DNA from 2 places in the Cytobacillus pseudoceanisediminis genome. Region 1 is predicted to be linked to the other one. Evidence: riboswitches for the same ligand, from Rfam matches in the RefSeq annotation. Region 1 holds a riboswitch; the other holds the start of a gene.
What was found. A riboswitch is a leader RNA that binds a small molecule or an ion and turns the genes downstream of it on or off. The one in region 1 is predicted to bind cyclic di-AMP.

Region 1 (5,583 bases):
TGGTAACTCAGATAGTTCAAATTTGCATATAAACTGATTCTCTTTAGAGTGCCGTTTTAAATTCTTATAGATTCATGGCAACAGTTTTCTCGGCGCTGCTCCCATTTTCGGCTTCATCACTGCCTCATGGCGACCGTTTTCTTACCGCTGCTCTCTTTTTCGGCTTCATGACTGCCTCATGGCGATCGTTTTCTTCTCGCTCCACGACTTTTCGGCTTCATGAAGCTTTCATGGCGACTGTTTTCTTCTCGCTTCACGACTTTTCGGCTTCATGAAGCTTTCATGGCGACTGTTTTCTTCTCGCTTCACGACTTTTCGGGTTCATGGAGCCTTCATGGCGACTGTTTCTCAGCGCTGTTCTCATTTTGGGCTTCATGACCTTCACAAAAAAACAGGATAGAAGCATCCCACTCTATCCTGCACCGCTAATTACCCTCCATATTTCTTCTCATTTTCATTAAAACATCGTCAACAATTCTCAGCTCTTCCTTCGTAATACCCGATGTGACGATTGAGTGAAACTCCTCTGTGATGGGATATACATGTTCACTGAGATTTTTGCCGTTTTTGGTTAGATAAACATTCAGAGATCTGCTGTCCTCTTTATTCATGCTTTTTTTGATAAAGCCTTTCTTTTCAAGACTGCTCAGCATTCTGGCAATGTTAGATTTATCTTTATCCAGCCGCCTGGCGATTTCATTTTGGCTTAATCCGTCTTCTTCCCAGAGAAGCATTAGAATCAGGTTCTGCTCCGGGGCAATATTTAAGTGGGCTAATTTAGTCTTAATATAGCTTGTTAAGGTCAGGTCTATTTGATGGATCTTAATGCTTATATAGTCATTAAATCTGGTTTTCATTTAAAATCCCCTATCCTATTTATGGTGGAAAATTTTATTGAAACTAAATTATTCTGTCCTATACACCAGATAACTTTCCTTCACTTATCCAATCATGATTTTCTCTTCTGCAAATTTATATTTGGCCTTTCCTTTTCTTCGGGCAAGTGCAAAAGCGATTGTGATTGGCCCTACTCTTCCTGCAAACATCATAAATGCAATTACCCCTTTTCCTGTTGCACTTAATTCAGGTGTGAGCCCCATCGACATGCCTACCGTGCCAAAAGCGGATATCACCTCGAATAAAAGGACGTTCAATGGAGCATTTTCTGTTATGGATAAAATAAATAAGATAAAGAAGATGAATCCTATTGAATAGACGGTTATTGTAAAAGCTCTGACAATAAGATCCTTTGGAATTCGCCTTCCCATCAGGCTCACTTCATCTTCTTCCTTTATCAGCGCTCTGACTGCAAGAAAAATCAAGACAAAGGTAGTGACTTTAATGCCGCCGGCGGTACCTCCTGATCCCCCTCCAATGAACATGAGCAGCATTGTTACCAGCTGCGAACCTAAAGTTAATTCGCCAGTATTCAAAGAATTAAATCCAGCCGTTCTCGGGACCACACCATGAAAAAAAGCCCCCAATAGTTTATCTTTTAAAGGCAAATTGGCAAGTGTCCCAGGATTATCATATTCAAGCGCAAAGATAAATACTGTTCCGAGAATGTTAAGGATCAGCGTCATCAGGAGGACCAATTTTGTATGCAAAGAGAGCTTTTTCAAACTCTTGTTTCTTTTTACATCAAGTACAACGATATAGCCGATACCTCCGATTATTAACAGGAAGCTGAGTGTCATGATGACAGTAAAATCACCGGCATATTCAGTAACGCTCCTGAATTGGCCCATTATATCGAATCCGGCATTATTAAAGGCAGAAACCGAATGGAAAATGCCATAATACAATGAGCGGGGAAGCCAAAATCGGACGACCAGCGAATAGCCAATATCAATGCACCGATCATTTCAGCGATTAATGTAAAGCCGACAACGAATTTAACCAGCCTGACCATCCCTTCAATCGAAAGCTGATTTAAAGATTCCTGGATCATCAGCCTTCCTTTCAAACCAATGTTCTTTCCAAGCATGATAGCTATGAGAACCCCAAATGTCATAAATCCAAGGCCGCCAATCTGTATGAGGACCATCAGTACAATCTGGCCAAAAACAGTAAATGTGGTTTGGGTATCCACTACCACGAGACCCGTTACACATACAGCAGAAGTCGCCTCAAAAAGTGCATCGATAAACGATAAATGATGTCTGTCTTTCGTAGCAAAAGGCAGCATCAGCAGCAGTGTGCCTACACCAATTAAGATTAAGAAACCGACCGAAAGCATTTGTGCCGGATTCATTTTTATCCAGTTATAGGAACGTCCCATTCTCCTCATTCTTTTATGCTCCTTATACATATAGGGCTAACCCCTTGTATTGGTATTTTTTTATCGGCAAGGCTTATACTCCATGCCTCTCAAATCTGCCAATCCCTTTATTGTGTCCCATTACAATCAGGACGTCGCCCTTTAAAATAACCTCTTCAGCTGACGGAGTAACGATTATTTCCTTCCCGCGCTGAATCCCCACAATATTACAGCCATACTTAGCCCTAATATTCAATTCAGAAAGGGATTTTCCGGCAATTTTATCTGTAGCCACAATCTCAACCATACTGTAATCTTCAGACAGCTCAATATAATCAATCATTTTTTCCGAAACAATATGGTGGGCAATCCGCTTAGCCATATCCCGCTCCGGGTGGATAACACGATCAACGCCAATTTTTTCGAGCACCCTGGCATGATACTCATTATGTGCCTTTGCCCACACCTTTGGAATCCCCATTTCTTTTAATAACAAGGATGTCAATATACTGGACTCAATGTTTTCACCAAATGAAACAAATGCATGATCGATATTTTTTATCCCTGATTGCTTTATGGCAGCTTCATCAATGCCATTGATTTGAACTGCATATGTCACAAACTGTGCGTATTGATTTACTTTCTCCTGGTCTACATCAATTGCGAGCACTTCCACTCCCAATTCATGAAATTCCTTTACGAGACTTCCGCCAAAGCGGCCTAAACCAAATACTGCATACTGTTTTTTCATTGAAGAAATTCCCTTCTTTTTGAAAATGAACACAAAAAAACCACTCTTAAAAAAAGAATGGCCAATGGTTTCCATCAACCCTTCCCTCGATTCGGCTTACGGAGTTAGCTGTCGGATTAGGGATTGAGAGTATCCCTTCTTAGCCTTAATATGCTAAGATTCACCCCAAGATAAACCAGGTTTATCAAAATTGGTTCCCCCGCTCATAATGATTCAGCAAAAAGGTTACTATGAAATTAATAAATATAAATTACTCCCATGGAAATCTCTTGTCAATCTTTTTTTCAAAGTAAGTAAAATAAAAAGCACTTCCCAGTAACGGAAAGTGCTTTCCTGAAGATTATTCCCAAATTGCTGATGCCCACTCGGGATGATCTATAAATGGATTGCGGTTATGCTGGTAATCAGAATAGATGATTTCGTTTCTTCTCCGCTCGTTATCGTCTACCGGATCTTCCTTATGCCACTTAAGCAGGACAGACATTTTGCCATGATAAGGAGCAGAGCCATTATTGACCTGATTGTTTAGCTCCAGATCCACTTCTCCGCTGTCTCCTTCATAACGGACAGCCATATAAAAAAGCATCCTCGCAACATCGCCTTTTACTGTATCCCTGGGTTCCCAGGAATCTGAATCATAGTAGTTTCCCAGTGCCTCTGAATGCTGGGTGCCCCCATCGTCAAAGTCAAGATTCCCTCTCGAGCTATTTACTGAAGCATCTGTTGGCCGCAAATGATGCAAGTCTGTTCCCGGACCCATAGCTGTTCCAAAGTCCCCGTGAGATTTAGCCCAAACATGCTCCCTGTTCCAATCATTGACGCCAGAACCATTGGTGAATTTCCCCTGAGAGCGGCCAGTATACAAAAGAATGACGTTATTGGGATTGGCAGGATCTTCATCTGTCTCGCGCAGTGCTTCCCATACATTCGAATAGGAAATTTCCGTGTGATCATCAATGATAGTGTGGAGGGCTGTTTTTAAAGCCTCCCCTGTTTTTCCGTTTGCAGCATCATAATATCCTCCTGGTTCAGGGCCGGGAATGACTGTTCCATCACCAGCTTGTTCGAAGGCCGTCCCATCTTTTAGCCCGGGATGAGAGAAATAGGCGGTAAGTGTTCCGGTTACCTTAATTCTTTCTCCAATCAAAGATGGATTGGATTTTAAGCCGAAAGCAGAGCGAAACGTGGAAGGAATTTGAACATAAAGCATCTTAGCTGTGCTGGTCTCTGATGGACTATCCGCCAGGGCCAAAGCATAGTCATTTGGAAACTGGTTTGAAATAACCGTATTTGCCGCAGTCGGCTGTCCAACCACATAGCCTTGAACAGTTTTGGATGAGTTGTTTTGAGTATTGATTCCCTGTGATACGGAATAAGGTGATGTCCAGGAGCCATCCCCTGCAGCTGCCCTAGTTATAGAATTTTGAATGGGCTGCATCACGATCAGAATGACAGTAACCAGAATAAAAGTTAACAGCAGGCCTTTTTTCTTACGATTCAGCATTCATTCGCCTCCATATTTTTTGAATGGACTTAAATAATCAGAAAAGTCACAATCCCATACAAGTATAAATGAACACCTTCGGCCATATCATGAGGTTTTGGTCCCAAAAGTTTACTTTTCACACAGAATTTACAAACTTAACTATGATGCAATTTATTTAAAGTGCTTACTTTTTAAAATGCCCAGATACTCAATCCAAGGACCAACATCAGTTCTGTATCTATTTGCCAATACTCGAGAAATCTGTGAAATATGCGTAAGGTCATGCACAGCCCAAGTGGAAATCAATTCCCTGACTCTGACTGGTCCAAATGCTGGATGAAGCCCTGTCTTTTCGAAATGAATTTCCAGATCAGTTATACCCCTAAGCATGGCCAAATTTTTCATTCTAAGGGTCTTAAAGACTTCAAGCTTTTCTTCAAGTGATAGACTCTCTGACACATTTAAATGAGCAAAGCGGTCAAATGGGGGAAGGGCTTGCTTTCCCCTTCCTGCAGAATAAATTTTAGCCGTGGAATCCAATTTTTCTCCTCGCCATCAATCAAATGATCAACCACTTCGGCAGCATTCCACGTGCCTTCCCCTTCATTGCCATTAAGCCATTCCGAAGATAGACCGCTTAGTAATGCATCCAGCGTATGGGGTGTACGTTCAAGAATCTCAATAGCTTCTCTTAAATTAAAATTCATATAACCGCTCCTTTATAAACAGACCCGATCAGATACAAAAAATAAGCACCTGTACTTAGCTCATCTAAAAGTCCTTTTCAATTTCTTTCATTACAGTAAATGGCCCATATGATTTATTTGATGGCACCACAAGGGTTATCCCGCTTTCAGGGTAATAGGCAGAATGAAAGCTGACTCCCGGGTCATAGCCCATGAGGTGATATTTGAAGATGGCTTCGTTTTTCTTTTTGATCCATAATCCGTAGCCGTAATACTCATTCTCATCTGCTTTGGCATGCGGGGACATCAGCTTTTCAGTATACTCCCCGCTCATGAGCTTATCATTACACAATGCTTCCCAAAATAAGATCATATCCTGAGCAGTAACATAGGCTCCTCC
Region 2 (5,583 bases), 2.6 Mb from region 1:
GGGATAAACTCAATATTTCTTATAGTATAGTAACTGCAAAAGAAAAAGATAAGTTGTGATGATTTTCTGGTATATCAGTTATACGATAAAAAGAATTAAGCCCCCATCTTTGTTCTTTCTTGAACTTTGTGTGACGATCGCTAAATTACCACTTGATTTTAGTATCAGGTATTATATTTATCACTATTCAATTAACCCCATTCACACAATAATGGAGAAGAAATAATTCGACGATGAAATGGGGTATTCTTTTGAGATTTCCGCAATTAAGAATTGGTCATATGAAGCCTGAATTTCCAGTCATGCAAGGTGGTATGGGCGTAGGTATTTCTTTAAGTGGTCTGTCGTCAGCTGTTGCGAATGCCGGGGGATTGGAACTATTTCTGGAACAGGAATTAGCATCGAAGATTTAAGATTGCATATAAGAAAGGCTAAGGCATCTATCAAGGGTGAGGGCTATATTGGGGTGAATGTTCTTTTTGCCATGAATGATTTTGCTGAAAAAATGAAAACAGCCATTGAGGAAAAGGTTGATTTCATTATTTCAGGTGCTGGAATATCAAGAGATATGTACAGCTGGGGCAGAGAATCTGGTATACCGGTCATCTCGATTGTGTCATCTGCAAGGCTGGCCAAAATGTCAGAACGGCTTGGTGCTTCTGCCGTTGTTGTAGAGGGCAATGAAGCGGGAGGGCATTTAGGGACCGAAAGACCACTATTCGATATTTTACAGGAAGTCGTGGAAGCAGTTAAGATTCCTGTCATTGCTGCCGGAGGAATCATGACAGGAAGAGATATCGCTCATGCCATTCGTATCGGTGCTTCGGGTGTTCAGATGGGAACAAGATTTGTCGCAAGCCGCGAATGTGATGCACCATTATCTTTTAAAGAAAAGTATGTCCGGGCCAAACAGGAAGATATCGTCATGGTGAAAACCACCGTAGGGCTGGAAGGCCGTGCCATTAAGAACCACTTTACAGAGCAGATAGCTGACAATAAAAAGGTGAAAATAAAGAACTGTATCGATTGCCTGAAAAACTGCTCTTATCGCTTTTGTACAATGGATTCCTTGATTACTTCCATGGATGGGGACTGCGAGAATGGCCTTGTATTTGCGGGGGCAAGAGTCCATGAAATTAAAGAAATCCTGCCTGTTCAGACGATCATCAATAACCTTAAAGCTGAATATGAAGCTTTTGTTTAATTTCATAATGGTGCATTTTTAAAGTCTAGCTGCCGTATAGGCGGCTTTTCTGATTTATAGGGTGTTAGATGTTGAAGGAATAAAACATTTAAATATAGAATACTTTTTCTTATGGAATAAGGTGTAAAAATGGATCGGTGAATGGGAGAAGAAATATGGAGAAAAAGGGTCATAATCATGATAAGACAGAGTAATTCTAATTCTTTAATACTCGTAATCCACGAAATCTATGGAATTAATCAACATATAAAAAGTTTTTGCGAATTATTATCAAAGCAGGGTTTTGATGTGACATGCCCCCATTTATTAGAGCGAGAGATACCTTTTGAATATTCTCATGAGGAAGCCGCTTATCGCCATTTTATGGAACATGCAGGTTTCGACAGAGCTGCCCAAAAAATAAAAGATCTATTATTGGATGTTAAAGATGAATACGAAAAAATATATATCATTGGATTTAGTATAGGTGCAACTGTTGCCTGGCTGTGCAGTGAGGGAGATTGTGTTGATGGTATAGTGGGATACTATGGCTCAAGGATCAGGGACTATTTAGAGTTAACACCCCAGTGTCCCATAATGCTATTCTTTCCACAAGAAGAGCAGTCTTTTAATGTTGATGAGTTACTATTAGCTTTAGAAAAAAGAAAATTAAAGTACATAAATTTAAAGGGAAACATGGATTCAGTGATCCATATTCCTCCAGATATGATGCAGAATCAGAACAAGAAGCATTTAGCAAAGCCATGGATTTTTTATTGCATATTGATTGAGGTATTATTATGAAGCTAACCGTGAGTGTTATCACCTTGAATTTTAATAAAAGTTTACAAGCCCGTTCAATTTTCTTAATACAAGGGTGCTAATTTAGATTTAGCGGGGATAGCATGTGTGGCTATCATTGTATTTGGCGCAGGCGGAGCCAAATGCCTTTTTTTGTTTTGCTTATATTCAATTTATAAATTTACTTTCTATTATTTAGCCTCTATAAAGGATGAAGTGGGAAATGTCCATTATTTTGAGGAGAAAGATCTTAACATCCATTCTTAGCAGTGTGTTATTTGCACTGATTTTCTCAGTGCTAACAGGCTTTGATATAATGCATTTGTTAATTTATATTATTTAAATCTTATGTTTGTCGCTGCCTATGGAGTAATCACTTCGATGTTCAGTGATTGGTTGAGCCAGAAGATTTTCATTGCAAACACTAATCGTGAAATTGCCTCCTTTTTATTCCATTGTTTATTCGGTTCAGTATTAAAAGAACTTAGTCTTGTTTCTGCTGTCTTTTTTTCATCATTGACCGTGTACTGACAAAAGCAGAAATAAGGTGGTGGTCAGTAAATACAGCATTATCCGTGATAGTCCTTATATTTATTATTGCTATTAATATTGATTTCCCATAACAAGTCCTAGAGCTGAAAATTCATTGAATTTCAGCTTTTTTTGGTGTATTAAAGAGGCCATTTAGTTTACTGCCGGGAAAACTTAACTATTTACAAAAAATATCTTGAAATAATATAATGATATAGTGATTTATGCTTAATCTTATTTTAAGAACGGGGGACCCAATATTTACAGCGGAGTTTCCGCTTGGGGTGAATCCTACTATGGAAGGGCTTACTGTTTCCGCAGTCCTAACCCGAAAGCTAACCTCGTCAGCGTTTAAGGAAACATAAGAGAATATGAAATAGTGTGAATTGACAAAACCCAGCATTTTTGTCGATTTTCTTTTTTATCAGGATCTCATCTTTGTTTCCCTTGCCTGCGCAGCACGTATAAAACTAAACAAGAAGGTAGGGTAATTGATGAAAAAAATTAAATTAAGTTTAGCCACTCAAATTTTCATCGGTCTTATTTTAGGAATCGCTATTGGCGGTATTTTCTATGGAAGTGAAACGGCGCAAAGTGTGCTGCAGCCCTTTGGCGATCTTTTTATCCGCTTAATTAAAATGATTGTTGTTCCTATTGTACTATCAACAATTATTGTTGCCATTGCTGGTGTGGGTGATTTAAAAGCCGTCGGGAAGCTTGGCGGTAAATCATTGACTTACTTTATTGGCATGACTTTGGTTGCTATTGTGGTGGGCCTCATTGCAGGTAATGTTATTCAGCCTGGTGCCGGCCTGAATATGGACAGCCTGCAGCAAAGTGACATTTCGAGCTATGTTGAAACCAATAAAGAGCAGGAAGGCAAGTCGATAGCAGATACATTTTTGCATATCGTACCTACTAATCCTGTACAAGCCATGGTTGAAGGCGATATGCTGGCGATTATCTTCTTTGCTGTTGTATTTGGCCTTGGAATTGCAGCAATTGGGGAAAAGGGAAAACCAGTACTGAGATTTTTCGAAGGCACGGCAAAGGCTATGTTCTATGTGACAAACCTATTTATGAAGTATGCACCAATCGGAGTATTTGCCTTAATTGGTGTAACGATTTCCAAGTATGGTTTTGCCTCATTAATTCCATTGGGCAAGCTGGCGCTTACTGTATATGGAGCCATGATCTTCTTTGTTCTTGTTGTATTGGGGATAATGGCCAAAGTTGTCGGGTTCAGCATCTTTAAATTATTGAAGATGATTAAAGAAGAATTGATTTTGGCATTCTCAACTGCAAGTTCTGAAACAGTGCTTCCGAGAATCATGGACAAAATGGAGAAAGCGGGAAGCCCGAAACATATTTCGTCATTCGTTATTCCGACAGGCTATTCTTTTAACCTGGATGGATCCGTTTTATACCAGGCAATTGCCTCTTTATTTATTGCACAGATGTTTGGCATAGAATTAAGCATAGGACAGCAAATTACGTTAATGTTAGTACTGATGGTGACATCCAAAGGAATGGCGGGAGTGCCAGGCGTATCCTTTGTCGTGCTGCTGGCTACTTTCAGCACAATTGGATTGCCTGCAGAAGGCCTTGCCTTTATTGCCGGCATCGACCGTATCCTTGATATGGGCCGAACAGCTGTTAACGTGGTGGGGAACTCACTTGCGGCTATTGTTATTGCCAAGTGGGAAGGGCAATTTAACCCTCCAGCAGAAGAAAGATTTGAGCAACAAGCTTCATAATAGATTGGAAAACACTAACAAATGGCAGCATATTTGTTAGTGTTTTTTTTGTATCTTTGTGTTATTCCATAAAGAGAGGATGGTGGAGCAGGTTCGGACAGAGAAGCGGGAAACCAACGTGAAGGAGTCCGAAGGTGGAGCAGGCTCGGACAGAAAGGGGAGAAATCAACGTGAGCGAGTCCGAAGGTGGAGGAGGTTCGGACAGAAAGGGAAGAAATCAACGTGAGCGAGTCCGAAGGTGGAGGAGGTTCGGACAGAGAAGCGGGAAACCAACGTGAAGGAGTCCGAAGGTGGAGCAGGTTCGGACAGAAAGGGGAGAAATCAACGTGAGCGAGTCCGAAGGTGAAGGAGGTTCGGACAGAGAAGCGGGAAACCAACGTGAAGGAGTCCGAAGGTGGAGCAGGTTCGGACAGAAAGGGGAGAAATCAACGTGAGTGAGTCCGAAGGTGGAGCAGGTTCGGACAGAAAAGGGAGAAATCAACGTGAGCGAGTCCGAAGGTGAAGGAGGTTCGGACAGAGAAGCGGGAAATCAACTTGAGCGAGTCCGAAGGTGGCTTATGAAAAGTTAATGCTGTTCCACTTTTATCAAATAGCCCTTAAGGGTCATAATTATATTATAATGGAGTAAAAACTAGGAGGAGTTAACTTGACAATGGGAAATATGGAGCTGTCACCAGAACAGCGTGAAGAACTGCTGGAAACTCTGAAAGCGCGTTTTGAGAAAAACATGCACCGTCATGAAGGTGTGGAGTGGGCTGATGTACAAGCTAAGCTCGAGGCTAATCCTGAAAAATTGTGGTCACTCAATGAAATGGAAGCAACTGAAGGCGAACCGGATGTTGTACGCCATGATCAAGAGACCGGCGAATACGTATTTTATGATTGTTCAGCTGAAAGTCCAAAAGGCAGGAGAAGTGTTTGTTACGATCGTGAAGCGCTGGAGGCACGGAAGAAACACAAGCCGGAAAACAGTGCTATGGATATGGCAGCTGCCATGGGCATTGAGCTTTTAACCGAAGAGCAATACCGGGAGCTTCAGGAGCTTGAACATGTCGATAAGAAAACCTCTAGCTGGGTGCAAACGCCTGAGAATATCAGAAAACTTGGCGGGGCGATCTTTTGTGACCGGCGCTACGACACTGTTTTTGTGTATCACAATGGAGCCGATTCGTACTATGGGGCAAGGGGTTTCCGGGGCTCGCTGAGGGTTTAGATTCATTGCAGAAATTTGGGGGCCTGACTTCCTGAAGACTACAGTTTAATGAACAGGTTTTGTATTTCGCTGCCATTACGGCGGCTTTTTCTTTATTT

Region 2: it holds a riboswitch for cyclic di-AMP, as region 1 does, so the genes downstream of both, M5V91_RS18770 (cation:dicarboxylate symporter family transporter) here and M5V91_RS03835 (potassium channel family protein) in region 1, are expected to answer to the same signal.

What each region holds. Positions count from the first base shown of each region.
Region 1 is NZ_CP097349.1:699,752-705,334, reverse strand. Features, by position in the region: gene M5V91_RS03845 (MarR family winged helix-turn-helix transcriptional regulator) at 426-857, opposite strand; partial or broken gene M5V91_RS03840 (TrkH family potassium uptake protein) at 942-2,290, opposite strand; gene M5V91_RS03835 (potassium channel family protein) at 2,355-3,011, opposite strand; cyclic di-AMP (ydaO/yuaA leader) riboswitch at 3,090-3,240, opposite strand; gene M5V91_RS03830 (endonuclease) at 3,352-4,515, opposite strand; partial or broken gene M5V91_RS03825 (DinB family protein) at 4,669-5,204, opposite strand; gene M5V91_RS03820 (serine hydrolase domain-containing protein) at 5,269-5,583, opposite strand, start outside.
Region 2 is NZ_CP097349.1:3,492,412-3,497,994, reverse strand. Features, by position in the region: gene M5V91_RS18785 (hypothetical protein) at 1-59, shown strand, start outside; partial or broken gene M5V91_RS18780 (NAD(P)H-dependent flavin oxidoreductase) at 234-1,204, shown strand; partial or broken gene M5V91_RS18775 (dienelactone hydrolase family protein) at 1,382-1,974, shown strand; cyclic di-AMP (ydaO/yuaA leader) riboswitch at 2,731-2,880, shown strand; gene M5V91_RS18770 (cation:dicarboxylate symporter family transporter) at 3,010-4,272, shown strand; gene M5V91_RS18765 (hypothetical protein) at 4,563-4,706, shown strand; gene M5V91_RS18760 (DUF4256 domain-containing protein) at 4,925-5,485, shown strand.